2 regions of the Streptomyces sp. NPDC003247 genome follow, and region 1 is predicted to be linked to the other one. Evidence: riboswitches for the same ligand, from Rfam matches in the RefSeq annotation. Region 1 holds a riboswitch; the other holds the start of a gene.
What was found. A riboswitch is a leader RNA that binds a small molecule or an ion and turns the genes downstream of it on or off. The one in region 1 is predicted to bind S-adenosylmethionine.
Positions count from the first base shown of each region.

Region 2: another riboswitch for S-adenosylmethionine. It lies ahead of ACFYWQ_RS36825 (putative leader peptide); the one in region 1 lies ahead of thrC (threonine synthase).

Region 1 covers NZ_JBIAPF010000011.1:131,151-147,075, forward strand. Annotated here, with positions in the region: gene ACFYWQ_RS32250 (carbohydrate-binding protein) at 1-667, shown strand, start outside; gene ACFYWQ_RS32255 (1-phosphofructokinase family hexose kinase) at 671-1,591, opposite strand; gene nagA (N-acetylglucosamine-6-phosphate deacetylase) at 1,730-2,938, opposite strand; gene ACFYWQ_RS32265 (ROK family protein) at 2,938-3,879, opposite strand; gene ACFYWQ_RS32270 (extracellular solute-binding protein) at 4,209-5,435, shown strand; gene ACFYWQ_RS32275 (DUF3263 domain-containing protein) at 5,458-5,697, shown strand; gene otsB (trehalose-phosphatase) at 5,894-6,778, shown strand; gene ACFYWQ_RS32285 (trehalose-6-phosphate synthase) at 6,742-8,169, opposite strand; gene ACFYWQ_RS32290 (glucosyl-3-phosphoglycerate synthase) at 8,277-9,221, opposite strand; SAM riboswitch class I at 9,392-9,559, shown strand; gene thrC (threonine synthase) at 9,578-10,891, shown strand; gene ACFYWQ_RS32300 (MoaD/ThiS family protein) at 10,981-11,256, shown strand; gene ACFYWQ_RS32305 (cold-shock protein) at 11,709-11,912, shown strand; gene groL (chaperonin GroEL) at 12,314-13,936, shown strand; gene ACFYWQ_RS32315 (glycerophosphodiester phosphodiesterase) at 14,097-14,990, opposite strand; gene ACFYWQ_RS32320 (NADH:flavin oxidoreductase) at 15,417-15,925, shown strand, end outside.
Region 2 covers NZ_JBIAPF010000015.1:103,879-119,803, forward strand. Annotated here, with positions in the region: gene ACFYWQ_RS36815 (ABC transporter permease) at 1-10, opposite strand, end outside; gene ACFYWQ_RS36820 (ABC transporter substrate-binding protein) at 14-1,633, opposite strand; gene ACFYWQ_RS36825 (putative leader peptide) at 1,840-1,971, opposite strand; SAM riboswitch class IV at 1,991-2,104, opposite strand; gene ACFYWQ_RS36830 (MFS transporter) at 2,519-3,853, shown strand; gene ACFYWQ_RS36835 (LLM class flavin-dependent oxidoreductase) at 3,846-4,931, shown strand; gene ACFYWQ_RS36840 (NtaA/DmoA family FMN-dependent monooxygenase) at 4,942-6,270, shown strand; gene ACFYWQ_RS36845 (porin PorA family protein) at 6,521-7,561, shown strand; gene ACFYWQ_RS36850 (roadblock/LC7 domain-containing protein) at 7,933-8,451, shown strand; gene ACFYWQ_RS36855 (hypothetical protein) at 8,501-9,112, opposite strand; gene ACFYWQ_RS36860 (FAD-dependent oxidoreductase) at 9,583-10,947, opposite strand; gene ACFYWQ_RS36865 (SpoIIE family protein phosphatase) at 11,120-13,711, opposite strand; gene ACFYWQ_RS36870 (TetR/AcrR family transcriptional regulator) at 14,186-14,809, opposite strand; gene ACFYWQ_RS36875 (APC family permease) at 15,031-15,925, shown strand, end outside.

The sequences.
Region 1 (15,925 bases):
CGGCGGACGCCGGCCGGCGCCCTCCGGCGGCCGGGGCCGCGGCCCCAACACCAAGGGCCTGCTGATCGGCGCCGTGGCGGTCCTCGCCGCGGTCGTCGTGGGCATCGCCGTCGTCATGGCCAACGGCAGCGACGACGACAGCCAGGACGACGCGGACCAGGTGACCACCGCCCCCACCGCCACCGCCAGCGCCTCGCCCAGCGAGTCCGGCGCCGACGACGCGGACGACGAGGCCGAACTGCCGACGATCGACGCCAAGGCCCTGCGCCTCGGCGGCGCCGCCGCGCTGGCCTCCGACGTCGAGGGCGCGCAGGCGGACGGCGGCATCTACGTCGCCAACCTCAACCAGGTCGGCAGCTCCGTGACCTGGACCGTCGACGGCATCCCCGAGGAGGGCACCTACACCCTCTTCGCGCACTACAGCACCGCCGGCGACGACCAGTCGATGACGCTCACCATCAACGGCAAGAAGTTCGGCACCCCGCTGAGCATGAAGAACTACGCGCACGCCGCCGACGGGGACTTCGCCAAGGGCTGGACCACCACCTACGCCTACCCGACCCTCACCAAGGGCACCAACACCGTCAGCCTCTCCTGCGAGAACGGCGACAAGTGCAACGCGCTCCTGGACCAGCTGTGGCTGAAGCAGGGGCAGGTCAAGCAGTAGCGCTCAGGCCGCGCCGGCCTCGCCGGTCACCGCCACCCGCGCCACCAGTTCCTCGTACGCGGCCCGGTCGAACCCGCCGGCCGCCGGGGACGGCGCGGTCGCCGCGGACAGGGCGAGCGCGCGGGCCAGCCGCTGCGGCCAGGGCAGCCGGTCCACCAGCCCCGACAGCAGACCGGCGGTGACACGGTCGCCGGCCCGCACCGGCGTGCCGCGCGGCCGGACGGGCGGGAGGGCCCGCCAGCGGCCCTCCGGGGCCGCCGCGACCAGGCCCTCCGTCCCCAGGAACGCCACCACGGCGCGGGCGCCGCGTCGACGGGCGTCCTCCGTGGCGCGCAACGGCTCGTGCGAGCCGGTCAGTTCGGCCAGTTCGCCGGCGTCCGGCGTGATCAGGTCCGGGCGGGCGGCGACCGCGCGCCGCAGCGGCTCCCCACCGGTGTCCAGCAGGACCGGCGTCCCCGCGGCCCGCGCGGTGCGCACCAGCCCCGCGTACGCGCCGACCGGTACGCCCGGCGGCAGACTGCCGCACAGGGCGACCGCCCGGGCCCCGGCCACCAGGGCCTCGTACGTCCGCTGGAAGGCCGCCCACTCGGCGGGCGTGATCACGGGGCCGGGTTCGTCGAACCGGGTGGTGTCACCGGTGCGTTCGTCGACGACGGCGACCGTGCGGCGGGTCGTGCCGGAGACCGGGACGAGGGCGTCGGTGACGCCCGTGAGGAGGTCGCGCACCTCCCGCCCGGTGGCCCCGCCCACGAAACCGGTGACCGTCACCTCGTGTCCCAGCGCGGCCAGCACCCGCGCGACGTCCAGGCCCTTGCCGCCGGCGCGTTCCGTCACCTCGGTCACCCGGTGCCTGGTGTGCGGGCGCAGGGCCGGGACGCGGTGGGTGATGCCGAGAGCGGTGTTGAGCGTGACCGTGAGGATCACCGTGCCGACCTCCCCCGATATGGCGCGCGTTCGCCTTCTGTTTCCTTCTTCCCGGGTTTCCGGGGGCTCGATCATGCCAAAGAGACGGCGGACGGCCCAGACCCCGGACCCTCCACCGTCTCCCAGCGGGCGGACGTTTCAGGCCAGTTGGGGATCGACCACCCATTCCCCTCGCCGCATCACGCCCTTCAGCGCGAAGTCCTCGTCCAGCAGGACCAGGTCGGCGTCCTTGCCGGGTTCCAGGGAGCCCACGCGGTCGTCCACGCCCAGCAGCCGGGCCGGGGTGGCGGACAGGGCCTCGACCACGTCCTCGACCGGGAGGCGGTCGACCGTCACCGCGCGCCGGAAGGCGCGGTCCAGGGTGAGGGTGGAGCCGGCGATGGAACCGCCGTCCACCAGACGGGCCACGCCCTCGCTGACCTCCACCTCCAGCGGGCCGAGCAGATAGCGGCCGTCGGCGCTGCCGGCCGCGTCCATCGCGTCCGTGATGAACGCCACCCGCCCCGCGCCCGCGTGACGGAACGCCAGCTCCAGCGCGGCCGGGTGCAGATGGACCCCGTCGTTGATCAGCTCGACCGTGACCCGCTCGTCCTCCAGCAGCGCGGCGATCGGGCCGGGGGCGCGGTGGCCGAGGACGGGCATCGCGTTGAAGAGGTGGGTGGCGACGGTGGCGCCCGCCTCGATCGCCTCGACGGTCTGCTCGTAGGTGGCGTCCGTGTGGCCGACGGCGGCGATCACGCCGTGCTCGACGAGCAGCCGTACGGAGTCCAGGCCGCCCGGCAGTTCCGTGGCCAGCGTGAGCATCTTCGCCCGGCCGCGCGCCGCGTCGACCAGCTTGCGCACCTGCGCCGGGTCCGGGTCGCGCAGCAGCTTCTCGGAGTGCGCGCCCTTGCGGCACGGCGAGATGAACGGCCCCTCGAAGTGGATGCCCGCGATGTCGCCCTGCTCGGCCAGCTCCGACAGCAGCCCTGCCTGGCGGACGAGGAGGTCCATGTCGTCGGTGACGGTGGAGGCGACGAGGGTGGTGGTGCCGTGCCGGCGGTGGGTGCGGACGGCCCGCAGGACGTCCTCGGCCGGGCCGGAGAACGAGGCTCCGCCTCCGCCGTGGTTGTGCAGGTCGACGAAGCCGGGGACCAGCCAGTGGCCCCTCGCGTCGATCACCTGGACGCCGTCCGGGGCCGTGGCGGCGATACGGGTGCCGTCGACGACCACCCGGCCGCCGCGGACCGTTCCGCCGGGGAGGACCACGTCGGCGCCGGAGAGGACGAAGGGCGCCTCGCCGGCCGCGGGCCGCGGGTGGTGTGCGGTCTGTCGCGCAGTTCCCCGCGCCCCTGCGTGGGTGACCATCAGGGCGTTACCTCCGTACCGTCGGTCGTCTTCAGGAGATCCCGGGCCAGGAGTCCCGCGCCCAGGCATCCGGCGGTGTCGCCCAGGGCGGCGGGGGCGATCGTCGGCAGTTTCTGGAAGGTGAGGCGCCGCCGGACGGCGTCCCGTAGTGGTGTGAACAAGGTTTCCCCCGCCTCGGCGAGCCCGCCACCGATGACGAGCGTGCGGGGGTCCAGCAGGGTGAGCGCGGTGACCAGGCCGTCGGCCAGGGCGTCCACGGCCTCCTGCCAGATCCGGACGGCGTCCGGGTCGCCGGACGTGACGGCCTTCGCGCAGTCCGCCGCGTCCGCCCCCGGATCCCCGCAGGCCGCCGCCCACGCCTCGCTCACCGCCGCCGCGGACGCGTACCGCTCCAGGCAGCCGCGCTGCCCGCACGGGCACGGCGTTCCGCCGGGCCGTACGACGATGTGGCCGATCTCGCCGGCGAAGCCGTGCGCGCCCGCCTCGACCCGGCCGTCGACCCCGATGGCGCCCGCGATGCCGGTGCCCAGCGCCACGAACAGGAAGCGGTCGGCGCCCCGGCCCGCGCCGATCCGCCCCTCGGCGAGGCCGCCGGTGCGCACGTCGTGGCCGAGGGCGACCGGGATGCCCAGGCGGGTGGCGAGCAGGTCGCGCAGGGGGACGTCCCGCCAGCCGAGATTGGCCGCGTAGACGGCGACGCCCCGGGCCTCGTCGATGATGCCGGGGACGGCGATCCCGGCCGCCGCCGCGGGTTCGCCCAGGTGTTCGACGCCGTGGGCGTGCAGCTCGGCGGCGAAGTCGAGGATGCCGGCGACGACCGCGTCGGGGCCGTGCTCGCGTCCGGTGGCCCGGCGGGCCCGGTGCAGCAGCGTGCCGTCCGCTCCGACCAGGGCGGCCTTCATCCCGGTGCCGCCCACGTCGAGGGCGATGACATGTCTCACGGGGGACAGTGTGGCCCGAGGACCCGGGAGAGGTCTAGTCCAGTTACAGGGCTTTGGGGGAGCTGTACGGGGTCCGGCGGGGGTCGTCCGGGGCCCGTCCGGGGGTCGTCCGGGGGTCGTCCGAGGCCTGCGCGAGGGCGGTGCGAGGCCCGCGAGAGGTCTAGTCCACAGAGGTGGTGTAGACCTTAGTTCGGATTCCGGTCCATTGGTATGAGCAATCAGTTGTCCAGAGTGCGGACAACGGACGCACGAAGCAGTTGGGGAGACGAAGCGCAGTGCAGCGGCGGGCAGGCAGGTCAGGAACGATCGCGGTGGCATCCGCCCTCGGTATGACGGCGGTCCTCGCCGGGTGCGGGGTCACCGGCGACTCCGGAGACGTCACCCTCAGACTCGTCGCCGCCGACTACGGCGACAGCAGCGCCAACAGCTCGAAGAAATACTGGGACGCGCTGGTCGAGGAGTTCGAGAAGGACCACCCCGGCATCAAGGTCGAGGTCACCGTCCACTCCTGGAACGACGTCGACCGCGAGGTCAAGGAGATGGTCGACGACGGCGAGGCGCCCGACATGGCGCAGATCGGCTCGTACGCCGACTACGCCGCCGACGACCTGCTCTACAAGGCCGGTGACGTCCTCTCCATCCCCGTCCAGGCCGACTTCGTGTCGCAGCTCGCCGACGCGGGCGAGGTGCGGGGCGTGCAGTACGGCATGCCGTTCGCCTCCTCGACGCGGCTGCTGTTCTACAACAAGACCCTCTTCGAGAAGGCCGGGATCACCACCCCGCCCACCACCTGGGACGAGCTCGCCGAGGACGCCGAGGCGCTCGAGGAGGAGGGCGTCGACTACCCGTACGCGCTGCCCCTCGGCTCCGAGGAGGCACAGGCCGAGACCATGCAGTGGCTGCTCAGCGGCGGGGGCGGCTACACCGCGACCGCCACCGGCTACAGCATCGACTCCACCGAGAACGTCGAGACGTTCACCTGGCTGAAGAACGAGCTGGTCGGCGAGGGACTGACCGGGCCGGTCGCGCCGGGCAAGCTCAACCGGGCCGACGCGTTCGAGGCGTTCACCGCCGGGAAGGTCGGCATGCTCAACGGGCATCCCTCGCTGATGAAGGCGGCCGAGAAGAAGGGCGTGAAGTTCGGCATGGTGGCGATGCCCGGCGTCGACGGCCCCTCCAAGGTCTCCCTGGGCGTCGCCGACTGGATGACCGCCTTCAAGCAGAACGGGCACGCCGAGCAGATCGGTGAGTTCCTGGACTTCGTCTACAGCGAGGAGAACGTCCTCTCCTTCTCCCGCGAGTACGACCTGCTGCCGGTCACCACCTCCGCCTCCCAGGTCATGAGCACGGCGTCGGAGGACGCGGACCTCAAGCCGTTCCTGGACCAGCTCCCGTCGTCCGAGCTGTATCCGGTGGGGCGGACCTCGTGGGCGACGGTCAGCGCGGACATCAAGAAGCGGATCGGCCAGGCCGTGACCGCCGACGGCAGCCCGGCGGGCGTCCTCGGCCAGATCGAGGCGACGGCGACCACCGCGGAGAGCGGCGCCACCGGCTGAGCCGTTGGGTTACGGTGCGGGCATGCAGCGGCCAGAGGCGGAACTGGGGGCGAGGGAGCGGGGCATCCTCGCCCTGGAACGGCGCGGGATCTCCGCGCCCGGGGCGAAGGAACGGGCGATCCGTGAGGAGCTGGACCTGTCCCCGGTCCGTTACTACCAGCTGCTCAACGCGCTGCTGGACGATCCTCGGGCGCTGGCTCATGATCCGGTCACGGTGAATCGGTTGCGGCGCGTGCGGGAGGGGCGTCGGGCCGAACGCTGAGGCGGTGCGGCCCGCGGTATGCGGGGGCTCCGCCCCCGCGCCCCCGGTCGGCCCTGGACGGGCCTCGTCCTCAAACGCCGGACGGGCTGGTTGCCCGGCCGGGGCTGTGAGGGGCCGCTGCTCTTCGCAGGCCGGACGGGCTGGGTTGCCCCGGCCGGGGCTGTGAGGGGCCGCTGCTGCCGGTTATCGTCGCCGTATGGGCACCCCAGAGACGTACTCCATGGAACCCGCACTCCCCGAACCCGCCACCGCCGCCGGGCGGGACGCGCTCCGGGCGATTCTGGCCCGGCCCGCCGGGACGCTCGTCGGTCTTGATTTCGACGGTACGCTCGCGCCGATCGTCGAGAACCCGGACGACGCGCGGGCGCACCCGGACGCCGTTCCCGCCCTCGCGCGGCTCGCCCCGCAGGTCGCCTCCGTCGCCGTCGTCACCGGGCGGCCCGCCGCCGTGGCCGTGCGCAACGGCGGCTTCGCCGGTGTGCCGGGGCTGGAGCACCTGACCGTGCTCGGCCACTACGGGGCCGAACGGTGGGACGCCCGGACCGACACCGTCAGCGCCCCCGCCCCCCACCCCGGCGTCGCCGCGGTCCGTGCCGAGCTGCCGGGCGTGCTGGAGGCGGCCGGCGCGTGGCGGGGGACCTGGGTGGAGGAGAAGGGCCGGGCCGTCGCCGTGCACACCCGCCGGGCCGAGGACCCGCAGGCCGCCTTCGAGGCCGTACGGCAGCCCCTCGGCGACCTCGCCGCCCGCCACGGACTGATCGTCGAGCCGGGCCGGATGGTCCTGGAGCTGCGGCCGCCGGGCGTGGACAAGGGCGTGGCGCTGCTGGAGCACGCCCGCGAGACCGGCGCCGAGGCCGTGCTCTACGCCGGTGACGACCTCGGCGACCTGCCCGCCTTCGCCGCCGTGGAGAAACTCCGCTCCGACGGCGTCCCCGGACTGCTCGTCGCCAGCGGCAGCACGGAGGTCACGGAACTCGCCGAGCGCGCCGACCTGGTCGTCGACGGCCCGGCTGGCGTGGTGGACCTGCTGCGGGCGCTGGCGGATCAGCTGGCCCGCGTCCCCCGCAGCGCCTCCAGCTGATCCAGGAACCACCGGGCCGGAGGCAGCGCGGTCGCGGCGGCCGCCAGCCGCTTGGTGCGCTGCGCCCGCTCCTCCGGCGCCATGGTCAGCGCCTCGTGCAGGGCACCGGCGGTCTCCAGCACGTCGTACGGGTTGACGGTGAGGGCGTCCTCGCGCAGCTCGCCGTACGCGCCGGCCTCCCGGGACAGCACCAGCGCGCAGCCCCGGTCGGAGACGACCGGAACCTCCTTGGCGACCAGGTTCATACCGTCGCGGATGGGGTTGACCAGCGCCACGTCCGCGAGGCGGTACGCCGCCAGGGAGCGGGCGAAGTCGTCCTTCACATGCAGCACGACCGGGGTCCAGCCCGCGGAGCCGTACCGCTCGTTGATCTCCCCGGCCAGCCGCTGCACCTCGGCCGTGTAGTCGCGGTAGACGGCGAGGTCCTGGCGGGAGGGGTAGGCGAAGGCCACGTGGGCGACCCGCTCGTGCCACTCGGGGTGGTCGTCGAGGAGCTGCCGGTAGGCCAGGAGACCACGCACGATGTTCTTCGACAGCTCGGTCCGGTCCACCCGGACGATCACCTTGCGGGCGCCGCCTTCGGGAGCCGTGCCGATCTCCTCGCGCAGGGCCGCCAGACGCTCCTCGACGTCCCGCTCGCGGGAGCGGGCGCGCAGGAAGTCGGCGTCGGCGCCCAGGCCGTGCACGCCGATCTCCGTGCCGCCCGTGCCGCCGGTGAACTCCGCGCAGCACGCGGCGAACGCGTCCGCCCAGCGGCGGGTCAGGAAGCCGAGCCGGTCCGCGCCGAGCATGCCCCGCAGCAACTGGACGCGGATGTCGCCGGGGAGCAGCCCGAAGTAGTCCACCGGCGCCCACGGCGTGTGCGAGAAGTGGCCGATGCGCAGGTCGGGGCGGAGCTCGCGGAGCATCCCCGGCACCAGGCACAGGTGGTAGTCCTGGACGAGGACCGCGGCCCCCTGCGCCGCCTCCTCCGCCAGCGCCTCGGCGAAGGCGCGGTTGTACGTCTCGTACGAGGCCCACTGGCGCCGGAACTCCGCGTCGAAGACCGGCTCCAGCGGGGTCTGGTACAGCAGGTGGTGGACGAACCACAGCACCGAGTTGGCGATGCCGTTGTACGCGTCGGCGTGCACGTCGGCCGGGACGGGCAGCATGCGCACGCCGTCCTCGCCGACCCCGCGCCGGACCGCCTCCCGGTCGCCGTCGGACAGCGCCGAGCACACCCACAGGGCGCCCGCGTCCGGGCCGATCGCCGACAGCCCGGAGACCAGCCCGCCGCCGCCGCGTCTGGCGTGCAGCGAGCCGTCCTCGCCGACGGTGTACGAGACCGGGCCGCGGTTGGACGCGACCAGCACCTGAGCACCCTGAGCAGCAGCACCGTGCGTGGAAGCCATACGCCTCAACCTAGCCCGGACCCGATCCGCTCAAACGTACGGACACGGGGCGTGAACCGGCCGTGTCCGGCCGTATACGGCGCGTCCGCCGGGGCGTCGCCGCCGGGTCACGCGACCTTGCGGGTCGCGTACTCGGCGATCTCCGCCATCGGCGGCCGCTCCTCCGTGTCGACCGAGTAGGTGCGCGGCTCGAAGCCGTCCGCGCCCCGCTCGAACTGGGTCAGGGACGGGCGGACGAGATGCCCGCGGGCCAGCCGCAGCTGCGCCGTGCGGTAGATCGCCGCGGCCATCCGGCCGAGCGCCTGCCCGTCCTGGTGGCGGTGCTTGCGCACCCCGACGTCGACCTGGGCCAGCGCGTCCAGGCCCACCAGGTGCAGGGCGTCGACCAGCATGCCCAGCTCCACGCCGTACCCGACGGGGAAGGGCAGCTGCTCCAGCAGGCGGCGGCGGGCCGCGTACTCGCCGCCCAGCGGCTGCACGAACCCCGCGAGCTGCGGCCAGTGCATGTTGAGCAGCGGGCGGGCCATCAGCTCCGTCACCCGGCCGCCCTGGCCGGCGCCGCCGGCCAGCGGGCGGTCGTACATGGCCTTGACCAGGTCGACGCCCGGATCGGTGAGCAGCGGGCCCACGATGCCCGAGACGAAGTCGGAGGAGAACTCCTTCAGGTCGGCGTCGACGAAACAGACGATGTCCCCGGTGGTGACCAGCAGCGAGCGCCACAGGACCTCGCCCTTGCCGGGCACGGCCGGGAGACGGGGCAGGATCGTGTCCCGGTGGACGACCCGGGCCCCGGCCGCCGCGGCCACCTCGGAGGTGCGGTCGGTCGATCCCGAGTCGACGACGACGATCTCGTCGACCAGCGGGACCTGGTGCATGAGGTCGTGGCGGACGACGGAGACGATGTCGCCGACCGTCTCCTCCTCGTTCAGCGCGGGCAGCACGACGGACACCGTCTGGCCCGAGGCGCGCTTGGCGGCCAGGATCCGGTGCAGCGGGCGATCGGTCACGGACCAGGAGCGGGCGGCCAGCCAGCGCTCGACTTCTTCCAGCACGGTCTGCGGCTCCTCACTGTCGTGATCACACCAGGTACACGCGAGGTGACAGTGTGATCCATCTCGCGGTTCGGACGGTCTCACTCAACTGTCCTGGCCTTCGGTTACAGTCTTGAACAACGCGGATGACCATCGCATGTCCGGGGTCGCCCGCGCTCACAACCACATACCGCTCATCCAGAGGGGCAGAGGGACACGGCCCGATGAAGCCCCGGCAACCCTCCAGCCGGTCTCGTACGGATCGCTGCCACAGGCAGTCGACGATCCCCGCGAGGCTCCCGGCTCGGGAAGGTGCCAATTCCGTCTCACGGCGAGATGCGTCGTGGGGAAGATGAGGAGAAAGGGCCTCGCCTCACATGGCTGCGCAGACAGTTGCAAGCACCACCCCCTCCGTCACCGCCCCCTCCGGCACCACCCCCTCCGTCGACCTCGGTCCGGCCGCGGCGCTCTCCTGTCGCGAGTGCGGTCACCGCGTGCCGCTCGGCCCGGTCTTCGCCTGCGAGGAGTGTTTCGGCCCGCTCGAGATCGCCTACGACTTCTCCGGATACGACCCGGAGGAACTCCGCAAGCGCATCGAGGCGGGCCCCGCGAACATCTGGCGCTACGCCCCGCTGCTGCCCGTCCCGGCCGACGTGGCGGACAAGCCGAACATCAACCCCGGCTGGACCAAGCTCGTCCAGGCCGACAACCTGGCGCGTGAGCTGGGCGTCGAGGCCGGGAAGCTCTTCGTCAAGGACGACTCCGGCAACCCGACGCACTCCTTCAAGGACCGCGTCGTCGCCCAGGCCCTGGAGGCCGCCCGCGCCTTCGGCTTCACCACCCTCTCCTGCTCCTCCACCGGCAACCTGGCCGGCGCCGTCGGCGCCGCGGCCGCCCGCGCCGGCTTCCGCTCCTGCGTGTTCATCCCGCACGACCTGGAGCAGGGCAAGGTCGTCATGGCCGCGGTCTACGGCGGCGAACTCGTCGGCATCGAGGGCAACTACGACGACGTCAACCGCTTCTGCTCCGAGCTCATCGGCGACCCGGCGGGCGAGGGCTGGGGCTTCGTCAACGTCAACCTGCGGCCCTACTACGCCGAGGGCTCCAAGACGCTCGCGTACGAGATCTGCGAGCAGCTCGGCTGGCGGCTCCCGGACCAGATCGTGGTGCCGATCGCCTCCGGCTCGCAGCTCACGAAGATCGACAAGGGGCTCCAGGAGCTGATCAAGCTCGGTCTGGTCGAGGACCGGCCGTACAAGATCTTCGGTGCGCAGGCCGAGGGCTGCTCCCCGGTGTCCGTGGCCTTCAAGGCCGGCCACGACGTGGTCCGCCCGCAGAAGCCGAACACCATCGCCAAGTCACTCGCCATCGGCAACCCGGCCGACGGCCCCTACGTCCTCGACATCGCGCGCCGCACGGGCGGTGCGGTGGAGGACGTGAACGACGAGCAGGTGGTCGACGCGATCAAGCTGCTGGCGCGGACCGAGGGCGTCTTCGCCGAGACGGCGGGCGGTGTGACGGTCGGCGTCACCAAGAAGCTGATCGAGGCCGGTCTGCTGGACCCGACGCTGACGACCGTCGTGCTCAACACCGGAGACGGCCTCAAGACGCTGGACGCGGTCGCCGGGACCGGGCTGACGGCCACCATCCGCCCGAACCTCGAGTCGTTCCACGAGGCCGGTCTCGCCTGAGAGAGGCCGTTGTTCGTCTGCGGGCCGCGGGGGCTGGTCGCGCAGTTCCCCGCGCCCCGCAGGGCGCCTACCCGTCCGGAGGAAACACCGTGAGCGTCACCGTCCGCATCCCCACCATCCTGCGCACCTACACGGGCGGTCAGGCCGAGGTCGCCGCCGAGGGCGCGAACCTCGCCGAGGTCATCGCCGACCTGGAGAAGAACCACACCGGTATCGCCGCGCGCGTCCTGGACGACCAGGGCAAGCTGCGCCGGTTCGTCAACGTGTACGTCAACGACGACGACGTGCGGTTCGAGCAGGGGCTGGAGACGGCGACCCCGGACGGCGCCGGCGTCTCGATCATCCCGGCCGTCGCCGGCGGCTGACACCCACTCCGTACCCACCGGTAGTAACCCTCGGTAACACCGATTACCCAGAGTTCATCGAATTGCCTCCTCCGTAAGAGAAGCGGAGGAGGCAATTCAATGTGGTTGAGCACGGTACAGTTGGGGAACGCGCTGCCCATCGCATGCCGAACGCATATGAGCCCGGACTTCACATGCGGTGAGAAGTAGCCAAAGTGTGCAGGTCTTTTGCGCCTTCTGTTCCCTTTATGTGGCCCGAATTGCCCTGAATTCGGGAGAATTCTCACCATATTCCGGACCGTCGACGTCCAGAATTCTCGTCCGATTGACCTGTTGCAGACGGCAGTGGGACAGATACATTCAGCCGCGGTCGACGCGTTCCGGCGCACGCCTCCAATCAACTGGGGGGTGAGGTCTGACCCGGATCCGCGAAGTGTGGATCTGTGCAAGGGCCAGTAATAGGGGAGTTAGGCATGGCTCAGGGCACCGTCAAGTGGTTCAACGCGGAGAAGGGGTACGGCTTCATCGCGGTCGACGGTGGTGCGGACGTCTTCGTCCACTACAGCGCGATTCAGATGGACGGCTACCGCACCCTGGAAGAGGGCCAGCGGGTCGAGTTCGAGATCTCGCAGGGTCAGAAGGGCCCGCAGGCCGACATGGTTCGCGTCACCGCCTGAACGATTTTCAACGTTTTCCAGCGAAGGGCCCGCACCCCGACGGGGGCGCGGGCCCTTCGTGCTGCCCGGCGCCGCCCGCGCCGCGCCGGGGCACCCCGGGGGCCTTTGGTGGCCCGGGACGGCGGGATGCTCCGGGCCCCCGGGAGCCCGCGCCGCCGGGGCGGTGCAGGCGCCTTCGTCCGGTTCGCCCCGGGGCCGATCCCCCCGAGGCGCTTGCACTCGGCATGCCCGAGTGCTAATCATTGGCGTTAGCACTCTGAAGGTGAGAGTGACAACGAAGGACCGGGTCGGTGAGGCCCGCAGGCCGGGTGGGGAAGGAACCACGAGGCAGGCGAGCCGTCCGTCGCGGGCGCGGGCGCGGTCCGAAGGAATCACCCCCAGTCCTGGAGGGACCACTTCACATGGCCAAGATCATCGCGTTCGACGAGGAGGCGCGGCGCGGCCTCGAGCGCGGCATGAACCAGCTCGCGGACGCCGTGAAGGTGACGCTCGGCCCCAAGGGCCGCAACGTCGTCCTCGAGAAGAAGTGGGGCGCGCCCACGATCACCAACGACGGTGTCTCCATCGCCAAGGAGATCGAGCTCGAGGACCCGTACGAGAAGATCGGCGCCGAGCTGGTCAAGGAAGTCGCCAAGAAGACGGACGACGTCGCCGGTGACGGTACGACCACCGCGACCGTTCTCGCCCAGGCCCTGGTCAAGGAGGGTCTGCGCAACGTCGCCGCCGGTGCCAACCCGATGGCCCTGAAGCGCGGTATCGAGAAGGCCGTCGAGGCCGTCTCCGCCGCCCTGCTGGAGCAGGCGAAGGACGTCGAGACCAAGGAGCAGATCGCCTCCACGGCCTCCATCTCCGCCGCCGACACCCAGATCGGCGAGCTCATCGCCGAGGCCATGGACAAGGTCGGCAAGGAAGGCGTCATCACCGTCGAGGAGTCCCAGACCTTCGGTCTGGAGCTGGAGCTCACCGAGGGTATGCGCTTCGACAAGGGCTACATCTCGGCGTACTTCGCCACCGACATGGAGCGTATGGAGGCCGTCCTCGACGACCCGTACATCCTGATCGCGAACTCCAAGATCGCGAACGTCAAGGACCTGCTCCCGCTCCTGGAGAAGGTCATGCAGTCGGGCAAGCCGCTGCTGATCATCGCCGAGGACGTCGAGGGCGAGGCCCTGTCGACCCTGGTCGTCAACAAGATCCGCGGCACCTTCAAGTCCGTCGCGGTCAAGGCCCCGGGCTTCGGCGACCGCCGCAAGGCGATGCTGAACGACATCGCCATCCTCACCGGCGGCGAGGTCATCTCCGAGGAGGTCGGTCTCAAGCTCGAGAACACGACCGTCGACCTGCTGGGCAAGGCCCGCAAGGTCGTCATCACCAAGGACGAGACCACCATCGTCGACGGCGCCGGCTCCTCCGAGCAGGTCGCGGGCCGCGTGAACCAGATCCGCGCCGAGATCGAGAACAGCGACTCCGACTACGACCGCGAGAAGCTCCAGGAGCGCCTGGCCAAGCTCGCGGGCGGCGTGGCCGTCATCAAGGCCGGTGCCGCCACCGAGGTCGAGCTCAAGGAGCGCAAGCACCGCATCGAGGACGCCGTCCGCAACGCGAAGGCGGCCGTCGAGGAGGGCATCGTCGCCGGTGGTGGCGTGGCCCTGCTCCAGGCCTCCCAGGTCTTCGAGAAGCTGGAGCTCGAGGGCGACGAGGCCACCGGTGCCGCCGCCGTCAAGCTGGCGCTCGAGGCCCCGCTGAAGCAGATCGCGGTCAACGCCGGCCTCGAGGGCGGCGTCGTGGTGGAGAAGGTGCGCAACCTGACCCCGGGCCACGGCCTGAACGCCGCGACCGGCGAGTACGTCGACCTGGTCGCCGAGGGCATCATCGACCCGGCGAAGGTGACGCGCTCCGCGCTGCAGAACGCCGCGTCGATCGCCGCGCTGTTCCTCACCACCGAGGCCGTCATCGCCGACAAGCCGGAGAAGGCCGCTGCCCCGGCCGGCGGCGGCATGCCGGGCGGTGACATGGACTTCTGATCCTCCCGAGGATCGGACCCGTCCGCGGTACCGAGGGCGGCATCCCCTGTTCCGACAGGGGGTGCCGCCCTCGGGCGTTCCCGGGCGGGGGACGGGCCCGCCGTGCCTACCTTGCCCGCCGTGCCTACCTTGCTCGCCGGGGGCGGTGGGTGATCCCCCGTCAGTCCTGCCCCAGCGCCTTCCCGATCGTGTCGGGGACGTCGGTGGTGATGCCGTCCGCGTGCCAGTCGCGCAGGAGGCGGGCCGGCCCGGCGGTGTTCACCGTCCACGGCCACACCTTCAGCGGCCGGCCGTGCGGGCCCTTCAGTGCCTGCGCCTTGCGCACATAGCCCTGGGTGAGGGCCCGGTGGTCCGGGTTGATGACGTCCACGAACGTCGCGTACGCCGCCAGTTCGCCGGACGACGGGGTCTCGTCGCAGATGCCCAGCCTGATGTCGGGACGCCTGGCGCGGACCTCCTTCAGGGCGCCGGCCAGGAAACTGATCACGTAGAGGCGGTTGTCGACGTGGTGGGCGTCCAGCCAGCCCTTCCGTTCGAGGACCTTCAGGATGTCCCGGGTGACGCCGGGGAAGTTCCCCGGCCACTTCACCTCCAGCAGCAGCCCCTGGCCGTTGCGGTCGAGCCGGTCGAGCACCTGGCCGAGGGTGGGGATACGGGCCGACGCGTACGCGGTCCCCTTCCACTGGGGTGAGGCCCCCGCGCGGAGCCTGCCCAGTTCCGCCATGGTGAAGTCACCCACCTTCCAGGGGGAGCGGTGGGGGAAGACCGTGCGGACGTCGGTGGTGCGGACGAGGTCCTGGTCGTGCATGACGACCAGCACGCCGTCCTTGCTGCGCTGGATGTCCACTTCGACCCAGTCCACGCCCGCCCGGTCGGCCCGGTCGATGGCTTCCAGGGTGTTCTCCGGGGCGAGGCCGGCCGCGCCGCGGTGGCCGATGATCAGGGGCGTGGCCTGTGCCGCGGCGGCGGGCGCGGAGTGCGGGGAGGGCGCGAGGAGGGACACGGAGGACAGGGCGAGGGCGGCGGACGTCAGGGCGAAACCGTGTACGGGCATGGGTGATGGCCTTTCGGATCGGGTTCCACCACGAGCCTGGGCCGGTCGGCGACGAGGTGCCCAGCGGTGCTGCTCCACGTGAGGAGAGCCGGGAACATCCCGTAACGGAAGGCGAATTGACGATGAAATGTCGGGAAACGGGAGGGGGTTTCGAGGGGCGGCGGGGAGCTGGGGTGAGGGGGTGGGCGTGGTCGGGCGGTCGGGCGGTCGCGCGGTCGGGCGTGGGCGGGATCACAGGGCGGGCCGGCCGGACGCGGAATGCCGGGCGGGCCGGAGCGGGTTGACGTGCTCGCAGGTACTCGATGCATGTGCACATACCGATCGGTCCCCGCGCCTAGGGTCTGTCGTTCGGATCAGGTCGCAGGGATCCGACGGTGCCCTGTGAGCTCACGCGTGATCCGAACGACAGACCCTAGGAGCCCCTACGTGACCGTCACCGCTTCCGCCGCCTCCCGTGCCGCCGAGATCCTCTCCCGTCCGGTCTCGCTGGGCGGCCTGACCGTCCCGAACCGGATCGCGATGGCGCCCATGACCCGCATGTTCTCCCCGGACGGCGTTCCCGGCGACGACGTCGTGTCGTACTACGCGCGCCGCGCGGGCGCCGGCGTGGGGCTGATCGTGACCGAGGGGACGTACGTCGGTCACCCGTCGGCCGGGCAGAGCGACCGGGTGCCGCGGTTCCACGGTGAGGAGCAGCTCGCGGGCTGGGCGAGGGTCGCCGAGGCCGTGCACGCGGCCGGCGGGACGATCGTGCCGCAGCTGTGGCACATCGGCATGGTGCGCGAGCAGGGCCGGCCGCCCTTCGCGGACGCCCCGGCCGTCGGCCCCTCCGGCCTCCGTGTCGACGGCACCGAGGGCACCGGCGAGGCGATGACCCAGCGCGACCTGGACGACGTCATCGGCGCGTTCGCCGAGTCGGCCGCGGCGGCCGAGCG
Region 2 (15,925 bases), on a different contig from region 1:
AGCGGCGCATGCGCTAGCCGATCCAGGTGTCGTGCAGCTGGATCCGGCTGCCCGAGTCGAAGGCGAGGTCGTGCACCTTCTTCGACACGCCCAGCTGGGTCTGGAGCTCCACCACCGGCACGTTGTACGCGTTCTGCACGAGCAGCTTCTGCGCCTCGCCCACCAGCTGCCCGCGCCGGGCGGTGTCCGTGGTCGCGGCCTGCCCGGACAGCACCGTGTCCAGTGAACTGGCGGGCAACCGGTAGAAGTTGCCCAGCCGGGTGGAGAAGGAGCTGCGCAGGATGTCCGGGTCGGAGCGGGTCACGTTGCCCCACACCACGTCGAAGTCACCCGACTGGAGCGTGGTGGCGAACTGGCTGACCTGGAGCTGCTTGAGCACCACGTCGACGCCGACGGCCTTCAGCTGCTGCTGGACCAGCTCCAGTGCCGGCTGGTTGGTGGTCGCGTTGGGGAACCAGGTGATGGTCAGGCTCAGCTTCTTGCCGTCCTTGGTGCGGACACCGTCGCCGCCCGCCTTCCAACCGGCCGCGTCCAGCAGGGACTTCGCCTTGGCCGCGTCGAACGCGAGGTCCGAGGAGAGGTCGGTGTAGTCGGGTGTGGTGTGGGCCAGGACACTGGTCGCCGGCTCGGTGCCGGTCGGGAACACGGTGTCGGCGATCTGCTCGCGGTCGACGGCGGCCAGGATCGCCTGGCGCACCTTGGTGTCCTTCAGCACGGGCAGCGCGTTGTTGAGCCCCAGCCCGAACACCACACCGGGGTTGGCCCGGCGCTGGAGGGTGACCTGACCGCCCTTGAGCGCCGCCTCGTTGGCCTTGCCGACGCCGCTGATCGCGTCCACCTGCCCGGACTGGAGACTGCCGGCCCGGACACCCGCCTCGGGCACGACCTTGAACACCAGCTTGTCCAGGTAGGCCTCGCCCTTCTTGGACCACAGCGAGGAGCCCCAGTCGTACCCGGTGCGCTTGGCCAGGGTGATCGACTGGTTCTGCACGTACTGCTTCAGCACGAACGGTCCGGACCCGATCACGCCGTCGCTGCACTTCTGCTGCGGGCTCTTCTTCGCGCTCGCCGACGACTCGATGCCCAGCGAGTGGGTCGACGTCGCCTGGAGGAACTGCGCGTTGGGCTCCTTGAAGGTCACCCTGACGGTGAGCGGGTCCACCACGGTGGTGCTCTTGACGCCGCTCAGATAGCCCTGGGCGAGGGACCCCAGGGCGCCTAGCTTCGGCACCGCGTCGAAATTGTCCTTCACCACCTGCGCGGTCAGCTCGGACCCGTCGCTGAAGGTGACACCCGACCGCAGGTGGAAGGTGAACGTCGTCGCCTCGGAGTCGACGTCCCAGCTCTCGGCCAGCCACGGCACGATCTTGCCGGTCTCGGGGTCCTGGTCGGTCAGGGAGTCCACGGTCTGGCGCACCGAGTAGATGCTCTCGTTGCTGCCGACCTGCTGCGGATCCACGCAGCCGGAGTCGGAACCCACCGCGAAGGTCAAGGTGCCGCCGGACGTCGGCCGACCGCTTCCACTGCCGGAGCCGTCGCCGCCCGACCCGCAGGCGGTCAGCAGGACACTGGTGGTCAGCAGGGCGGCCAGGGGCGCCCATCGGGAGGTTCTGAAATCCGGGAGTGCTGTCACGGAGGGCTTCTCCTACTCGGGTCACCAGGCACGGGGTGCTGTCGGGGGCACGGCCGTGCATGGGCGTGCGGCCCCGGCCGGATCGACACCGGCGGCGGGGGAGCGCTGTACAGACAGGGGTCAGGGGCGACACCGGGAGCGGTGCCGGGAAAGCGCGAAGCAGGCGCGGGCCGGTGACGGACGTCAGCCGGCGGCGGACGAGCTCGTCAGGGCCGACAGAGGCAGCTGGTCGAGCGCTTCAGATCGATGTGGCGTCGGCGCGAGAGCCGGGAGAACGCCGTGGCGTCGGCGAAGGAGACAGCCAGGTCAACGCCGTGTCGCACGCCTGTCCTCCCCATCTCCGGCCCCCGTCCCGGGGCCACGCGCTTGCGGGGATCGTCGGTGATCCCGCCGGGCTTTCACCTGGAGCACCCCACCGCGTGGGAGGGTTGCCGGTCAGCGAGCCAGGGCTTGACGCTGACACTCAATGCCGGTCGCGATGGTACGGAGCGGTCTTGTCGTACGTCAATGCCGGAATCGGGCGCCCGGTTGGAGGAGGCGGGGCCGTCTCAAGTCCCGGGACGCGTGGTGGACGCCCCTCCCGCCATGTGCTTTGATCCGGCGATGGAGACCGCAGGTCAGGCACGCACCGTGCTGTTCGCCCCGTTCTGGGTGGGCCGCCGCGCCGATCAGTTCGACCAGACCTGTCGCTGACCACTCGCGCCCCTCAACTCCTCCAGCCCCTTCCCGGCCCGCGTACCGCCGCGCCCTCGCGCGGACGCGGACCGGCGTCGCAGGCCCCCGCGCGGCGAACAGGCCATGCACCTCCCGCCTTCCTCGGGGCGCTTCCGGTGTGACGCGTCCGTCGCGCGCACCACCATGGCCGACCCATCCGGAAAGAGACGTATGGACGTCAACAGCACCGCCCCGGCAGGGGTGTTCGCCGCGCTGCGGGTCCGTGACTACCGGATCTACTGGAGCACGGGTCTGGTGTCCAACGTCGGCAGCGCCATGCAGGGCGTCGCGCTGGACTGGTTCGTTCTCAGGCTCACGCACAGCGGGACCGCGCTCGGCTGGGTCATGGGCCTTCAGTTCGCCCCGGTCCTGCTGTTCGGCCTGTGGGGCGGGGTGACAGCCGACCGGTACGACCGGCGGACCCTGCTGCTGTGGACCCACACGCTGTACGCGGCGCAGGCCGTGCTGCTGGCGGTGACGGTGCTCTCCGGCCATGCCCCGCTGTGGCTGCTGTACGTCCTGTCCTTCGCCCTGGGCTGCGTGTTCACGGTGGAGAACCCCGCACGTCTGTCGTTCGTCACCGAACTGGTCGGACGGGCCCTGATCCCGAAGGCGGCGGGCCTGAACATCCTGTCCCTGAACGCCGCGCGTCTGATCGGCCCCGCGATCGCCGGTGTACTGATCGGGGCGATCGGTACCGGATGGGTGTTCGCCCTCAACGCCGTCTCCTTCACCGTCGTCCTCGTCGGGCTGCTGTCGATCCGTCCACGGTCGCGGCAGACACGCGCCGCCTCCCGGCCGCCCTGGACGGGAGCGGGGGTGGAGGGGCTGCGGTACGTGGCCGCGCGGCCCGAACTCGTCGGCGTCTTCACGATCTTCGGCCTGGTCGCCACCTTCGCGGTCAACTTCCCGACCACGCTGACCCTGTTCGCCGACCGGGTCTTCGACGTCGGCTCCCGGGGGCTCGGCATCATGAACACGGCCCTGGCCCTCGGCACCGTCGCAGGGACCATCGCCGCCACGCGCGGTGTCTCGCCGCGGGTCCGGACGGTCGTGGTCGGCGCGCTGCTGTTCGGCGGTTTCGAGGCGCTGGCGGCGGTCATGCCGACGTACCCGGCGTTCCTCGCCCTGTTGCTGCCCGCCGGTTTCACGTTGATGACGCTGAACACGGCCGTGAGCGCCTTCGTCCAGTCGGAGGTCAGCGATGCCATGCGGGGCCGGGTGATGGCGGTGTACACGGTGATCTCGATGGGCGGCAGCCCGGTCGGCGCCCCCGTCATCGGCTGGATCTCCCAGCACGCCGGGGTGCGCTGGGGGCTGGCCACGGGCGCCGCGACCGCCGTCCTGGTGGCGGCCGGGGTGGCGCTGTGGCCGGCGCGGACCTCCCCTTCGGCGCCCGCCCCGGCCGCGCCGCCGATCTCCCGGTCCGTGACGACCGCCCGCCCCCCTTCCCCCGACCGCACACCCGCATCCGAACCGTCCACCGGAGGAACTGTCCATGACTGACCGCCACACCCGCCTGCCCGGACTGCACCTCGTGCTCGAGGCCGACGGAGCCGGCGCCCACCCCGCCGCCCGGGCGACCCCGACCCCGCAGGCGGTGCGGGAGGCGGCCGTCTCCGCCGAGCACGCCGGCTTCGCCCTCGTCACCTTCGCCGACGCGCCGCTGCCGCCCGGCACGGGCGCCGAGCCCGTCGGCCGTATCGAGGCCAGCACCCGCGCGGCGTACGTCTCGGGCCTCACCGACCGCATCGGGCTCGCTCCCACGCTGCACGTCACGACCACCGAGCCCTTCCACCTCGCCACCCAGTTGGCCTCCCTGGACCACGCATCGCACGGCCGGGCCGCCTGGCTGGTGGGAGCGGCCGCCGGCGCGGACGAACTCGCCACGGTCGGACGGTCCCCGCTCCCGGCCGGCACGCTGCACCGGGAGATCACGGACGTCGTCGACACCGCCCGCGCCCTGTGGGACTCCTGGGAGGACGACGCGGTCGTCAAGGACGTCGCCACCGGCCGCTTCCTGGACCCGGACCGTGTCCACCACATCGACTTCGAGGGCGGTTCCTTCACCGTCAAGGGCCCCCTGATCACGCCCCGTCCCCCGCAGGGGCAGATCGTCGTCCTCGCCCCGGACACGCTGGAGATCGACGAGCGCGCCGACGTGGTCCTGGTGGCCCGCCCCACACCCGCCCAGATCGCCTCCCGTTCGGCCGCCGCCCGGGAGAGCGGCGCCCCCCTGGTCTTCGCCGAGGTGGAGGTGGTACTCGACACCGCCGTCCCGGCCGCCGACCGGCTGGCCGCGCTGAACGGCACAGCCGCGTGGCCGGAGACCGGACGGCTGCGCCACACCGGCTCCCCCGAAGCGCTGACCGAACTCCTCACCGAACTCGCCCGGTCCGTCGACGGCGTGCGGCTGCACCCCGCCGTCCTCGCCGACGACCTGCCCGTCCTGGCCGACCGGGTGCTGCCCGCCCTGGCCGCCGCCGGACTCCACCACCCGCCCCGCCCCGGCGACACGCTGCGCACCACGCTCGGCCTGCCCCGCCCCGCCAGCCGCTTCGCCACCGCGACCACGAACGCCTGAGGTGACCGCCATGACCGAACCGTCCTCCCGTCCCCGACTCCACCTCGGCCTGTTCTTCACGGGCGTGGGATCCCAGCTGATCTGGACCGACCCCGACGCCCCCTCGCACACGGCGATCGAGACCTTCACCGATGTCGTGCGGACGTTGGAGCGGGGCCTCTTCGACGCCTTCTTCCTCGGCGAGGGACTGCGGGTCCGGGAGAACCGGGGAAGGATCTTCGACCTCGACGTGGCCGGCCGCCCCGACGCCATCACCCAGCTGTCCGCGCTGGCCGCCGTCACCGACCGGATCGGCCTGGTGGCCACCCAGAACACCACCTACAACCACCCGGCCGATCTCGCGCGCCGCCTGGCCGGCCTCGACCTGCTGTCCTCGGGCCGCGCCGGATGGAACATCGTCACCACCGACAACGCCTGGACCGGAGCCAACTTCCGGCACGGAGGCTGGCTGGAGCACGAACGCCGTTACGACCGCGCGGAACAGTTCGTCGACGCGGCCAAGGAACTGTGGTCCTCCTGGGACGGCCGGGGCCCCGCCCGTCCGGTCGAGCGGGACACCGACCTGGTCCGGCTGCGGGCCACCGCCACCGTGCCCGGCAGCCCGCAGGGCAGGCCGGTGCTCTTCCAGGCGGGCGACTCCGACGGCGGCCGCGAACTCGCCGCCCGCCACGCCGACGTCGTCTTCTCCGCCAACACCGAGTACGGCAAGGCCGTCGCCTACGCGGCCGACCTGCGCGACCGGCTGGCCCGGCACGGCCGGTCCCCCGACTCGCTGCGCATCCTGCCGGGCACGAGCGTCGTCCTCGGCGACACCCCGGCGGAGGCGGAGGAGAAGGCCCGCTGGGTACGTGGCGAGCAGATCAACGGCCCGCGGGCGATCGCCTTCCTGGAGCAGTACTGGGGCGCCGACCTGTCCGCCTACGACCCGGACGGACCTCTGCCGGACATCGAGCCCAGCGAGGAGGAACTCGACCCCTCACGCGGCACGATCGCGATCGAGCACCGCACCGGCAAAGCGGCCCTGATCCGCAAGTGGCGCGAGCTGGCGACCGAACGGGGACTGTCCATACGGCAGTTGGTGCTGGAGGTGGCGCCGGGCCACCCGTCGTTCGTCGGCACGCCGTCGGCCGTCGCCGACGAGTGGACCCGCTATGTCACCACCCGCGCGGTCGACGGCTTCAACATCGTGCCGCACCTGCTTCCGTCGTCGGTCACCGACATCGTCGACAAGCTGGTCCCGGAACTCCAGAGCCGAGGTGTGTACCGCACCGAATACCGGGGCACCACCCTGCGCGACCACCTGGAGCTCCCGCCCCTCGCCGCCGCGCAGGCGGACTGAGCGAACGGGAAGCCGCCGGCCGGCGGGCGACGACCAGGACCCAACAGAAGTTGTTTATCGATCGCTAAGTCGAGAATGAGGTCCCCACCGATCACCACCGATCAGTGGCTGGTTCTATTGAATCTGATCAGCATGAAAGCCAATAAGCACCTCATGGTCCGAAGTGTTGACGGCCTCATTCGGCCCCCTCTACCTTCTTAGCGCTCGCTAAGTAATTTTCCGTCTGTTGCAGCTCCCTCGAGGAGAATTCATGCGCAGGACCAACTGGGTACTGACGGGATCGGCCGTGATGCTGGTGGCGGCCTCGGCCGTCACACGGTTCACGGTCTATCCCGCACTGCACCAGGTGCCGGCCGACGCCAAGAGCACCTTCCGGTACGAGGGCACCGCCACGCTGCTCAACGCGACAGCCCTTCAGGCGGGTGATCCGAGCAAGGCCTTCCTGAAGGACGTGCCGGTCACCTTGGACCGCAGTATCGAGGTGAAGGACACACACGGCCGGACGGCCCTGGTCTCCGACGACGCGGTGCTGCGCGGTCCGAACGACACGGAGCTGAGCGCCTCCACACATCTGTGGGCGCTGGACAGGCGCGACCTCACCGAGCGTGCCGCACCCGCGGGTTCCGGGGCCGAGAAGCACGAGGGACTCGTCATTTCCTGGCCTCTGGAACCCGAGAAGCGGGACTACCGGTTCTGGGACACCGGCACGCGCAGCGTGTTCCCGGCGACCTACGAGGGCGCGCGGTCCGTCAACGGCCGCGAAGCCTACGTGTACGCCATCACGTCCGACGGGCCCCTTGCCGACCCCGCCACACTGAAGGCCTTACCGCCGGCCCTGCCCCGGGAAGCGGTGGTGGGCCTGGCTTCCGCCCTGCCCGAGGCGCAACGCCCGCCACAGGAGACACTGGACGCACTTCCGGCAACGGTACCGCTGACCTACACGACGGCCACGAAGCGGCAAGGCTGGGTCGACGCGGAGACCGGGCTGTCACTGGACGGCACGCTGCGTCAGACGGTTCTCGCGCGGACACAGAGCGCGGAAGGGCCGGTGACGCTCTTCCCCGTGAGCGATGTCGACGTCCGGGGCGCCCAGGCATCGGTGCGACACCAGACCGACGACGCGACCACGACCGCCCGGCTGCTGTGGCTGCTCAGCACGGGTGGCCCACTCGGCCTGCTGGCCGTGGCTCTGCTGCTCACCGCCCTGGCCCTGTGGCAGGCCCGCCGCAGGGCCCGCTCGGCCACCAGGGCCGAGGAAACCGACACGGGAGTCACGACGGCGGCTCTGTGAGGGGACAGGTGGTTCCTCGGCGGCTGCCAGCCGGATCGTGCGGTATCGCGGCGTCGCCATCGGCATCACCGGCACCAACAGTCGAGGCAGGGGGAAGTCGTGAGATGCGCAGTTCGCCGTAGCGTGAGTCCTGGAAAATCCGGCGCGAGGAAACGGCCCTTGAACCGCAGGAACGTAGGCAGGGAGCCTGGCGTCAGGGGTGTCCCGGCGGTGCGTGCAATGTTCCAGAGGAAAATGCCAAAGCCCTCACCTCGGCCCGGCACCTTCCGTAGTCTCGGGATCACGCTTCCGGTGCGGCCGTGCGGGGACGAGCGGTCCGGCGCGCGCTGAAGTCCCCTTCCCCGCCCGATGACGGCGAAAGGAGACCGGTCATGGCCGTCGAGGCCGAGGTCCTCAACGAACTGCACCGGCTGCGTGCGCGCATGCCCCGGCTCACCGGGGCACTCGCGGCCAGTGTCGACGGACTGGTCCTCGCCCAGGACATGCCCGGCGTCCAGCCGGAGGGCCTCGCGGCGCTCACCGCGGCCGCCCTCGGCGTCGGCTACCGCATGGTGGACCTCACGGACCGCGGGGAGTTCTGCGAACTGCTCGTGCGCGGCGCGGGCGGATACGTCGCCACCTATGCGGCCGGTCCCGCCGCCGTCCTCACCCTCCTCGCCGACGACCGGGCCAACGTCGGCCGGCTGCACCTGGAGGGACGGCGTAGCGGCGCCCGCATAGCCGAGCTGATGGCGGCGCACCGGGCGGCCCCGGACGACGCCTCCCGGCCCCACCGCCCCGGCCCGTCCTCCCCGGCCCCGCCCTCGCCCCAGGGGCGTCCCCTGGGTGCCCTGCCGGTGCGCATCCCCCGTCAGTTCCGCCCGCTCAGGGGTTCGGGGGACGACGTCTGACACGACGTCGTACACGCGTCACGTCGTCGGCGTCGGCGGGCGCGGGCTCTCATCTCCCGCCGCCCTCCGCCTCCGTACGACCGCGCCGCTGCGCGTGTCCGACGCGTCCCCGTCGGCGGCCGGCGGGCCGTTCCGGTCCGGTGCCGCCGCCCGCGCCGGACGCGCCCGGCGCGCTGAAGCCGCCGGGGACGAGGCGCGGTGGTGCGACGGCGGGGGCGGCGGTGGTGGTGGGCGTGGTGGCGGTGGTGGGCGTGGTGGCGGGATCGGGGGGCGACGGGCGGGTGCCCTCCTCCTGCCGCGCCTGCGGTGGGTCCGCCGCCCTGGAGGGCGGCGCCGCGCGGCCCAGCACCCTTGTGTGCGGCATCAACGCGGCGCAGGCGGCGCACACTTCGCTGAGGGTCCACACCTGGCCGACGGCCGGGTCGTGGCGCAGCACCAGGACGACCGTGCCCGCGCAGGCGATCCGGATGCCCTCGTGGGACGCGCACCGCTGGCGGCGGCACCAGCAGGCGGCGTCGGACCGTACCGAGGCCGCCCTGGCGTGAGCGGCGGCATGGGCCTCGGCGAAGCGGCGCAGGGCGGCGAGGTCGCGCGAGCGCGGCGGCATCGTGCACGCCGAGGAGCAGGTGACCGATGCCGTACGGTCCCGGTGACCGACCACGCGGATCGTCCAGCAGCGCCCGGGACGACGGGATGACGGGGCGTCAGGGTACATGAGAGCCAAGACCACATGTCCTTCGGGAGAGGCGGGACGGGTGGAAAGGGCACTCCGGGCTGATTCCGGCACCGCGCACCGGAAGTGACCTCGTTCACAGCATGCCCGTGGCCCCGCGGACCATTCGCGCCGTGCTCCCTCTGGCCGACAGACCGCCGTCACCGGGGACAACAGCGCGTGAACGGCGCCCGCACACTCCCGGCGCGCACGCCCTCCGCACGTCGGCCCCCGGCACTGCCGAAGCCGGTCCGAGCGCGCCGCGCACCCTCTCGCGCAGGGGCGCAGGGGCGCAGGGGCGCAGGGGGGCCGCAGGGCACGGGGGCGCAGGGGTTCCCCCGCCGTACTGCCGGCCCGCCCGCGGAAAGGCCGAGGGCCCGGAGGCGTGTCACCGCCTCCGGGCCCTCCTGCCGTCGTGCTTACGCGCCGCTCTCGCGGAGCATGTCCTCACGCTCGACGATCTTCACGCGCTCGCGGCCCTGCGGCTCGCCCAGCGCCTTCTCCGCGGCGTCCAGCTTGTACCAGCCCTCCCAGGTGGTGAAGCGGACCTCGCGCTCGGCGAGGAACGCGTCCACGGCCTGCGGGTCGGGCGAGGTCGGCGTGTGCAGACGGCCGTTCGCGTAGTCGTCCAGCAGGTTCGACACCGTCTCGTTGGCGTCGCCCTTGGTGTGGCCGATCAGGCCGACCGGACCGCGCCGGATCCAGCCCGTGACGTACGTCGACTGCAGGTGGCCGCCGCTCTCCTCGATGACGCGGCCGCCGTCGTCCGGGACGGTGCCCGAGTCGATGTCCCAGGGCAGCTTGGGCAGCTTCTCGGACAGGTAGCCGACCGCGCGGTAGATCGCGGTGACGTCCCAGTCCTTGAACTCGCCGGTGCCCTTGACGTTGCCGGTGCCGTCGAGGGCGGTGCGCTCGGTGCGCAGGCCGACGACCTTGCCGTCCTCGCCGAGGATCTCCGAGGGCGACTCGAAGAAGTGCAGGAACAGTTTGTGCGGGCGGTCGCCGACGTCGCGGATCGCCCAGTTCTCCAGCGTCTTGGCGACCATGTCGGCCTGCTTGTTGCCGCGCCGGGTCTGTATGGAGCCGTCGTCGTAGTCGATGTCCTCGGGGTCGACGATGACCTCGATGTTGGGGGAGTGGTCCAGCTCCCGCAGCTCCATCGGGGAGAACTTCGCCTGCGCCGGGCCACGGCGGCCGAAGACGTGGATCTCCAGTGCCTTGTTGGCCTTCAGGCCCTCGTAGACGTTCGGCGGGATCTCCGTAGGGAGCAGCTCGTCCGCGGTCTTGGCGAGGACGCGGGCCACGTCCAGGGCGACGTTGCCGACGCCGAGGACGGCGACCTTCTCCGCCTCCAGCGGCCAGGTGCGCGGCACGTCCGGGTGGCCGTCGTACCAGGACACGAAGTCGGCGGCGCCGTAGGAGCCGTCCAGCTCGATGCCCGGGATCGACAGCTCGCGGTCGGCCATCGCGCCGGTCGAGAAGACGACGGCGTCGTAGAAGGCGCGCAGGTCGTCCAGGTTGAGGTCGGTCGGGTAGTCGACGTTGCCGAACAGGCGGATCTGCGGCTTGTCGAGGACCTGGTGCAGGGCGGTGATGATGCCCTTGATCCGGGGGTGGTCGGGCGCCACGCCGTAACGGATCAGGCCGAACGGGGCCGGCATGCGCTCGAAGAGGTCGATGGACACACCGGGGTCGGTGGCCACATCGGACTTGAGCAGCGCGTCGGCGGCGTAGATCCCGGCGGGGCCGGCTCCGACAATGGCTACCCGCAGGGGGCGGGGCATGATGGGGGTTCCCTTCGAGCGGCGACAGATCGACTCGACGGGAAGCCTAAACTAAGGCAAACCTTACTCGGTACGGGGGTCCAGTCTATGAGCTCATAAGCGTGATTTATGAGCTGTCGAGCCTATCGTGCGGCGGCTGCTCGGGCCGCCGCCTCGGCCGCCGCCGGACCGTTCACCTCGGGAGCGGGCGGGCGAGCAGCAGGGCGATGTCGTCGGGCCGGTCCACGGCCTGTTGGGCCGTCGAGGTCAGCAGGCCGGCGACGTCCGCCAGGGGCCGCTCCGCCGGAGCGCCCGCCGTGGCCAGGGCGGTGCGCAGTGCGGTGATGCCCTCGTCGATGTCGTGGCCGGGCCGTTCGACCAGCCCGTCCGTGTACAGGGCGAGGATCGAGCCCGGCTCCAGGCGCAGCTCCGCGACCGGGTAGCGGGCGCGTGCGTCGACGCCGAGCACGACCCCTCCCGGCAGGTCCACCTCCTCGGTACGTCCGTCGGGGTGACGCAGCAGTGGCGGCAGGTGCCCGGCGTCGACCGCCCGCGCCACGCCGGTCGCCGGATCGAGACGGACGTAGCAGCAGCTGGCGAACAGACCGGGGTCGAGGTCGATGAGCAGGTGGTTCGTACCGGCCATGACCTCCCCGGGGGGCCGGTCGCCGAGCGCGAACGCCCGTACCGCGCTGCGCAGCTGCCCCATGGTCGCCGCGGCCTGCACACCGTGCCCCTGGACGTCTCCGATGACCAGGGCCAGGCCGTCCCCGGCCTCCACGACGTCGTACCAGTCGCCGCCCACCTCCATGCCCTCGGTGCCGGGCAGGTAGTGGCCGGCGGTCTCCACGCGCGCGTGCCGCGACAGCCGCCGGGGGAGGAGGGCCCGCTGGAGGCCGCGGGCGAGGGCGGCCTCGGTGTCGTAGCGCTGGGCCTTGTCCATCGCGTGGGCGATCAGGCCGGCCAGCGCGGTCAGCACCGTGCGCTCCTCGGAGCTGAAACGGCGCGAGCGGTCGAAGCCGAGGATGCACGAGCCGACCGGGCGGCCGGAGGCGATCAGGGGCAGGAAGGCGCGGGCGCCCTCGGCCGCGTCGAGCGCGAGATCCGGGTAGGCGGCCGCGAGCTGCTGCATCGAGTCGAAGAAGAGCGGACGGCCGGTGGTGAGCGTCTCCACGCCGGGCATCCGCTCGTCCAGGCCGACGCCCTCGAACGGTGCCAGGAAGCCCTCGGGGAAGCCGGTCTCCCAGGCCAGGTACAGGTGCCGGTCCTGGAGCAGGTAGATGGCCAGCAGGCGGCCGCCGAACGCGGGCAGCAGCTCCTGCACGACCACCGCCGACACCTGTCGGGCGGTCACCGCCTCCGTCAGCGCGATGGCCAGGACGATCGGGCGGTACAGCGGGGCGGTGGAGGCGGGGTCCTCCGGGGCGGGGGGCCCGGTCGGCGCGTCGGCCGCCGCGACGTCCGCCGGGTCGGCCGCGGGGTCGGCCGCGGGGTTGGCCGCAGGGTCGGCCGTCAGGACGTCCGCCGGGTCGCGGGCCGGGTCGTCCTCCGCGCCGGGCCGGGGTCGGCCCTGGGCGTGGGGCACGCGGTGGGCGGGCATGGCGGTGCAGGTGAGGAGGTCCGGGCCGGGGTGGACGGCCAGGCTCAGCCAGTCGCCCTCGTAGGAGCGCGGGACGGATCCCGGGCCGCCGGCGCCGGGCCCGGGACGGCGGACGTGGAAGTGCACGGGCTCGGGTGACAGCAGGGCGCCGCGCAGATGATCCTCGTATTCGGGCCGGTCCAGCCAGGGCAGCGACTCCCACAGCGGCCGGCCGAGCAGCCGCGAGCGCTCCACGCCCAGCAGGTGGGCCGCGCGGGGGTTGACGTAGACGACCGTCCCGAGCCGGTCCAGGCAGAACACGCCCTGCGGCAGCAGGTCGGCGGCTCCGTCCGCGAGGGCACCGGGCCCCTGGTCGAGGAGGACGCCGGTGACCGGGGCCGACGCGGCCGTACCGGGCGTCCACAGCTCCAGCAGGCGCAGTCCCCCGTCCGCGGTGCGGATCCGGACCGGTCGGGGCGGCGGCCTGCCCTGGGCGGTCTCGCGCAGCAGGGCGGGGAGCCGGCGGGCGTCCGTGACGTCGACGGCCCGGGCCAGCGCTTCCAGCGTGCGCGGTCGTTCCCCGGGGGAGAGCCCGAGCAGGGCCCGGGCGCGGTCGTCGGCGGTGACGGCGCCGGTCGCCGGGTCCCAGGCCAGATGCCCGAACCGCCCGGGCGGCGGCCCCGCGGGCGAGGGACGGACGCACAGCGGGTCGGCGTCCCAGGTGACGTTCCCGCCCGCCGTCTCGTGCCGCAGCAGCGCGGCCGCGAGGCCGCCCGCCACCCGCGTCAGCCGCTCGCGCGGCGCCAGTACCTCCCAGACGTCGGCGGTCGCGGCCCCGAGCACGGTCAGCACCCCGAAGGCCCGCCCGTCGGCCACGACGGGCACGCTGAACGAGCTGAACTGGAAGGGCAGTCCGGCCGCGAACTGGGGGTAGCGGCGCATGGTCTCGGCGGCGTTCGCCAGCACCACCGGAACGCCCAGACGGTGGGCGTCGGCCACCGGGAACGGCCGGTCCACGTGCACCCCCCACCAGGGCCGGAACAGCAGCCCCGGCAGCCCCGCGAGCACCGCGAGCCGCAACAGCCCGGGCGTACGGGAGAGGAGGTACACGCCCCCGGAACGGCCACCCACGGCACGCACGGCGTCCGCCGTGGCCCCGGCCAGCGTCCCGGCCACCTCCCGCTCGTCCTCGGCGCTCCCAGTCATCGGCCCCACCTCGTCCGTGCGCCGCCCGACGGGCGACACAGCAAGAATGCGCCACACGGGCTGCCCTGCGCATCTGCGGTGTCCGCGGTGTCCGCGCGGTGTCGCGGGACGGTGCCTGATGGAGCGGACGGCGCCTGATGTCCCCGTCGTGCCCGCCGTGCCCGTCGCCTCCGTCGTGCCCGTCGCCTCCGCCGTGCCCGTCGCGCTCGTCGCGCCCGCCGTGCCGGGCGCACCCGGCGGTTGAGCGAGCACGAGTGCGAGCACGAGCACGAGTGCGAGCGGAGCCGGGGCGGGGCGGAGCCGGGGCGGGGCGGGGCGGAGCCGGGGCGGAGCCGGGGCGGGGCGGAGCCGGGGCGGGGCGGAGCCTGATCCGAGCCGCCCCGGGACCCCGCCAGGCGAAGAAGGACCCCGCCAGGCGAAGAAGGGCGACGCCAGGCGCAGAAGGGCGACGCCCGACCCGGGCAGGGGGCCGTCCTACGCCGGGTCCGCCGCCCCCGCCCCCCGCATCGCCCGCGCGTGGGCGAAGAACGCGGACAGGCCCACCTCGAAGGCCCGGTCCGCGCGGCCCTCGCCCACCGCGGCCAGCGCCCGGGCCAGCCGCGGTGTCGGGGTGCGTTCCGTCAGCTCCCACATCGTCTCGGGGGCGGCGAGGTCGAGCGCGGAGCCCAGGACCAGGTTCTCCAGGGCGATGACCAGCGGCATCACCTCGGCGGTGCCGAATCCGGCGTCCAGCAGCAGGGTCACCGCCCGCTCGTACTGCTCCAGCACCCGGGGTGCCCGGACGGGCGAGGTCATCAGCAGCGGGATGGTCCGCGGGTGCGCGGCGAACGCGGCGCGGTAGGAGCGCGCCCAGGCCTCCAGCGCGGCGTCCCACGGGGCCAGGTCCAGCGTCCCGGGGTCGATCGCGGACGCCACCCGCTCCCGCAGCAGCTCCACGATGCCGTCCCGGCCGTCGACGTGGTGGTACACCGAGCCGGTCTGCGCCCCGAGCCGCCGCGCGATCTGCGGGACGCTGAAGTCGCCCTGCTCGTCCACCAGTTGCAGCGCGGTGGCGGTGATGCGTTCGCGATCGAGGAGCGGTGTGCGCGGCCGTCCCATGGTCGGTGGTCCCCCTCAGGTCTTCCCGGATGCCCAACGGAAGGTTACATTGCGGAAACCGAAAGCCTTTAGGTTTACGGGTCCCGGCGCACGCCACCCCCGGTGCGCGGGGATCCCCGGCGCGATCCCGCACGCCGTGGTCCGGGCCCCGCCCGTACCGTGAACCCTGGCCGCCCGCACGCCCGGGACCCCCTCCCGTCCGCCGCTCGAAGGGCTTCCCCATGTCCGTGACCACCCCCGACCCCGCCGAGGCGAGAGCCGACTCCGCCCCGGCGGGCCTGCGCACCGGCACCCTCGGCACCGCCGACATCGCCTTCTTCGTCGTCTCCGCCGCCGCCCCGCTGACCGTCATGGCCGGTGTGGCCCCGCTCGCGATCCTCCTCGGCGGTGTCGGCGCACCCGTCGGCTACCTCCTCGCGGGCCTCACCCTCGCCGTCTTCGCCGTCGGCTTCACCACGATGAGCCGGCACGTCACCAGCGGCGGCGCCTTCTACGCCTACATCACCCGCGGCCTCGGCCGCCCCGCCGGCGTCGGCGCCGCCCTCCTCGCCCTGATCGGCTACAACGGCATGGAGATCGGCGTCTACGGTCTCCTCGGCACCGCCACCCAGGACACCGTGCACGCCCTCTTCGGCGCCGACGTGCCCTGGCTGCCCGTCTCCCTGGCCGGCCTGCTGCTCATCGGCTGGGGCGGCTACCGCTCCATCGACTTCGGCGCCAAGGTCCTCGGCGTCCTGCTCGTCGCCGAGACCGGCATCCTCGTGCTGCTCGCGGCGGGCGTCCTGATCAAGGGCGGGGCAGAGGGGCTGTCGGTCACCTCCCTGGCTCCCGACCACGTCCTCGTGCCCGGCACCGCCGCCGTCCTCGCCTTCGCGTTCGCCGCGTTCACCGGCTTCGAGTCGACCGTCATCTACCGCCGCGAGGCCCGCGACCCGCAGCGCACCGTGCCGCGCGCCACCTACTGCGCCGTCGCCTTCCTCGGCCTGTTCTACGCGTTCGTCGTCTGGATCGCCATCCAGGCCTTCGGCGACGACAAGGTCCTCGCGGCCGCCGCCGACGACCCGGCCGGCCTGTTCTTCACCGCCATCAGCACCTACGTCGGCGACTGGGCGGCCG